Regions from separate parts of the Pseudomonas sp. 8(2025) genome, predicted to be linked through region 2. Evidence: riboswitches for the same ligand, from Rfam matches in the RefSeq annotation. Region 2 holds a riboswitch; the other holds the start of a gene.

Region 1 (2,388 bases), on a different contig from region 2:
GCCAGGAAAAAGAACATTAGGCGCTAGCATTAATAGCCAAATGCCTGTACGCCAGCAGCGGTGGCGGCTTGAACGGGTCGTGACCGGTGATCGCCCTGGCCGGCAGCGCAAGCAGAGACATTGATGCCGATCAAGTGCCCGCCTCGCCAGCGGAGTAAACCTGAAGCCAATCAGGGCTGTGTGCGCAGCCCGCCCTTTGGCTCCGCGGAGACTTGACCATGCCCAGCACCGCTCTCGATACCCTCGCCCACCCACCGTTCCCGGCGCAGCAAGGCCAATACTGGATCGACGCCCTGAACGATGGCAGCCATGTGCTGATCCGCCCGCTGCGGCCCCAGGACCGGGAGCGGGAAAAGGCCTTTATCGAAAACCTCTCCCCGGCCACCCGGCACCAGCGCTTTCTCGGTGAGATCAAGGAAGTGGGCGAGCAACTGCTCAATCAACTGATGGATGTCGGCACGCCGCAGCGGGTGGCTTATGTGGCCCTGGTCCACGACAACGGCGAACTGCGGGAAGTGGGGATCAGCCGCTACGCCCAGGTAGACGAGCAGCCCTCGCATTGCGAGTTCGCCGTGACCATCGCCGATGAGTGGCAAGGCAAGGGCCTCGGCGCGCTATTGATGCAGCACCTGATCGACGAAGCCCGCAACAACGGTTTCCAGCAGATGTACTCGGTGGATTCCGCCGCCAACTACAGCATGCGCCGCCTGGCAAAACAGCTGGGCATGCGCAGCGCCATCGACCCCGATGACGCCACCCAGGTGATCCACAGCCTGGCGCTGTAACGCCAGAGCGCTCCGCGCCTCGGCCCGAGGCGCGGCCGCATTGCCCGCAGAACCGCCCCGCCGCCGATACTGAAGTCAAGCCACAGCCGACAGGTGCTCGTAGAGAATTCCCGAGCCGACGATGATCAGCACCACCCCGCCCAGCACTTCGGCGCGCTGGCCCATCACCGTGCCAATGGCGCGGCCCAGCATCACTCCCAGGGTGACCATGGTCATGGTGGCCAGGCCGATGGCGCTGGCCGCGACCCAGATGTTGACGTTGACGAACGCCAGCCCCACCCCCACCGCCAGGGCATCGATGCTGGTGGCCAAGCCGGTCACCGCCAGCAGCCAGAAGCCGTGCTGGCGCGGTTTTTCTTCCTCGGCCTCAGCCTGCTGGCGGGTGCCGTTGTAGATCATGTGCAGGCCCAGCAACAGCAGCAGGCTGAAGGCGATCCAGTGGTCCCAGTTGGCCACCCATTGAGTCGCGGCCTGGCCGATGAACCAGCCCACCACCGGGGTGATGGCTTCAATGACGCCGAAGATCAGGCCGATGCGCAAAGCTTCCAGCAGGCGCGGCTTGAGCATGGCCGAACCCTTGCCCACCGCGGCGGCGAAGGCATCGGTGGACATGGCGAAGGCGAGAAAGATGATCGAGGCTGGGTTCACGTTGAGTCTTCCGGTCGGGCTTGAGTCCACGACATGCCCACGCGCCCGACTTCAGCGCAGGTATGTCGATGGTCTCACCAACCGAAACGGTGCCCGTACCACGGCAGGTTGCCGAGAATGTTGATACGGGCGCCACCGCAGGGCGCGGTGGCAGGCTACTCCCCAAAGAGGCGCGCAGCTTAGCCGGGCACATGTGAAAATTTCATCAGCACCGCGCCACGACAGCTGCTCGCACAGCGGCTAGCCTGTGCAATCCACCCGTTGATTCGTGGAGGTACCCCATGCAACTCCAGGGCTCCTGCCATTGCGGCGCCGTGCACTTCAGCCTGTCCAGCCGCCATCCCTATCCCTACCAGCGCTGCTACTGCTCGATCTGCCGCAAGACCCAGGGCGGTGGCGGCTACGCCATCAACCTGGGGGGCGATGCGGCCAGCCTCAAGGTACGCGGGCGCAAGCACATCGTCATCTACCATGCCCGGCTCAAGCCCACCGGTGCCGCCCGGGCCCACAGCAGCAGCGCCGAACGGCACTTCTGCGGGCGCTGCGGCTCCGGGCTGTGGCTGTTCAGCCCGCAATGGCCGGAGCTGATCCACCCTTTTGCCTCGGCCATCGACACCCCGTTGCCGGTGCCGCCGCAACACACCCACTTGATGCTCGACTCCAGGGCGCCCTGGGTCGAGGTCGATGCCGGGGCGCACGACCTGCAGTTCGCCGAATACCCCGAGGAATCGATTGCCCAGTGGCACCAGCGCCTGGGGCTGGAGGCCTGAGCGCAACCGGGGCTTAACAGTCTTTGACAGTTTCCCGACAAAGCTGTCAAAGACTGCCACGCCCCCCTTCCCTAGCATCCGCTGATCCAATTGGCCCTCGGGTGCTGCATGTCCCGCAAACTTCTCGGCCTGCCGCTGGTGGGCCTGCTCTTGAGCAACCTCGGCTGCAACGGCCAGCCTCCGGC
Region 2 (2,388 bases):
TCATTGCCAACCGCCTGATTGCCCAGGCGCCGACTTTCCGCCCCGACTGCGCGCAGTGGAAATGGGAAGTCAACCTGATCAAGAGCGACGAGCTCAACGCCAACTGCGGTCCTGGCGGCAAGATCATTTTCTACTCCGGGCTGATCGAGAAGCTCAAACTCACCGACGATGAAATCGCCGCGGTCATGGGCCATGAAATTGCCCACGCCCTGCGCGAGCACGGTCGCGAAGCCATGTCCAAGCAGTACGCGGTCGGTGCCGGCAAGCAGATCGCCACCTTGTTCGGCGTTCCGCAGGAAACCGTAGCCCTGGGCGACAACGGGGTGAACCTGCTGATGACCCTGCCCAACAGCCGCGAGAATGAAAACGAAGCGGACCTGATCGGCCTGGAACTGGCCGCCCGTGCCGGTTACAACCCGAATGCGGCCATCAGCCTGTGGAACAAGATGGGCCAGGCTGCCGGTGGCTCCGCGCCGCCCGAGTTCATGAGCACTCACCCGGCTTCCACCAGCCGTATCGCTTCCTTGCAGGCGGCGATTCCCAAGGTGATGCCGCTGTATCAGGCCGCCAAGAAGTCCTGATCCCTTCGCGTCATTGTCGATGACGCTATCGCCGGCAAGCCGGCTCCTACGGGTTGTGTAGGGGCCAGCTTGCCGGCGATTTCGTTTATACCCAGCCGCTGATCTGCATGGCCTTGTACACCGCCACCACGGCGAGGATGAAGAAGGCCGACGCCGCCAGGCGACGGATCAGGGTCAGGGGCAGCTTGTCTGCGGCGAAGTTGCCTGCCAGGACCACCGGTACGTTGGCAATCAGCATGCCCAGGGTGGTACCGATGATCACCAGCCACAGATCCGGGTACTGCGCCGCCAGCATGACGGTGGCGACCTGGGTCTTGTCACCGATTTCTGCCAGGAAGAAGGCGATCAGGGTGGTCAGGAATGGGCCGAACTTGCGTGCAGTATTGGCTTCGTCGTCGTCCATCTTGTCCGGAACCAGGGTCCACAGCGCGGTGGCGGTGAAGCTGGCGGCGAGGATCCAGTGCAGGGTCGAGTCCGAGAAGAAGCTGCCGAACCAGGCGCCTACCGCACCGGCCGCCGCATGGTTGGCCAGGGTCGCGGCAACGATGCCGGCGATGATCGGCCAGGGTTTGCGAAAACGTGCGGCGAGAATCAGGGCAAGCAGTTGCGTCTTGTCGCCGATTTCGGCCAAGGCAACGATTGCGGTGGGAACGAGGAGAGAATCCAGCATCATCAGGGTTTTCCTAAGGGGCGGGTCGACACGGCTATGACACGTACAGCCTTCCCGCCCCGGGTAAGGTGTGCGTGTCATAGGTCTTGTCAAACCCTGCGGTCCGTCTGTGCGGACTCTTGGGTCGCATGCGCCATGGTCTGTTGACCAAGTATGTTGACGCATGCCGGACGAGCGTGGCGCTCGTGGGAGACTACTCCCCTAGGACGGAGCGGATTCTGCCTAGGCAAAACCCTTTCGGCAAGCCTTGTTTGCGAAAAAGGATTTCAGCCGCGCTTGGCCCGATAAATGCGAAAGCCCTGGCCTTCGGCCTTGATCGCACAGGGCCCCAGGTGCTCTTCGATCAGCGGCTGGTAGCGCAGGAAGCTGTTGGCAACTACTCGCAGTTCTCCACCTTTTTGCAGATGTTTGGCTGCTTTTCGCAGCAGGTTTTCCGTTGCCTGGTAGTCGGTATGGACCCCGGTATGGAAGGGCGGATTGGTCAGGATGCCGTTCAGCCCCATGGGCGCGGCGTCGATTCCGTCACCGGTCAGCACCTCGGCTTCCAGGCCGTTGGCCGCCAGGGTCAGGCGGCTGCTGGCGGCGGCGAAGGCGTCCACATCCAGCAGGGTCACGCGGCTGTCCGGGTAGCGGCGTTTCACTGTGGCCCCGAGCACTCCGGCACCGCAGCCGAAGTCCAGCAGGTGGCCGGCGGGCAGGTGGTCCAGGTGCTCCAGCAGCAGCGCAGTGCCGCGATCCAGCCGGCCATGGCTGAACACCCCCGGCAGGCTGATGACTTTCAGCGGGCCTTCGGCCAGCGGCAGCTCGTACTCCTGGGCCAGGCTCTGCAGGGTGAGCGGTTCGGGAGCATTGGCCACCGTGACCTGCCACAGCTGGCAGTGCCGGGCGCTATCGAGCTTGCGCGGCTTGCCGAAGGGGTTGAGTTGCTTGGCCGCACTCTCCACGCCGCTGCGCTTCTCGCCCACCAGGTACAGTTCGCGCCCGGCCAGGCGCGAGGCCAGGGCGTTGAGCAGGTAGTCGGTGAGGTCCTTGGATTTGGGCAGGAACAGCACGGCGCTGTCGAAGGATTGGGCCGGTGCGTCTACGCCAAAGTGACTGCGGCCGGGAAAGCGCGCCTCCAGGGCTGCCTGGTCGCCG

What was found. Region 2 has a riboswitch for manganese ahead of ACUXVH_RS12180 (TMEM165/GDT1 family protein). Riboswitches for the same ligand answer to the same signal wherever they lie in the genome.
Region 1: it holds a riboswitch for manganese, as region 2 does, so the genes downstream of both, mntP (manganese efflux pump MntP) here and ACUXVH_RS12180 (TMEM165/GDT1 family protein) in region 2, are expected to answer to the same signal.

Annotation. Positions count from the first base shown of each region.
Region 1 is NZ_JBQOIE010000012.1:74,232-76,619, forward strand. It holds gene ACUXVH_RS21930 (GNAT family N-acetyltransferase) at 219-785, shown strand; gene mntP (manganese efflux pump MntP) at 861-1,433, opposite strand; yybP-ykoY riboswitch at 1,444-1,604, opposite strand; gene ACUXVH_RS21940 (GFA family protein) at 1,715-2,203, shown strand; gene ACUXVH_RS21945 (serine hydrolase domain-containing protein) at 2,312-2,388, shown strand, end outside.
Region 2 is NZ_JBQOIE010000005.1:120,003-122,390, forward strand. It holds gene ACUXVH_RS12175 (M48 family metallopeptidase) at 1-581, shown strand, start outside; gene ACUXVH_RS12180 (TMEM165/GDT1 family protein) at 667-1,251, opposite strand; yybP-ykoY riboswitch at 1,343-1,466, opposite strand; gene ACUXVH_RS12185 (class I SAM-dependent methyltransferase) at 1,518-2,388, opposite strand, start outside.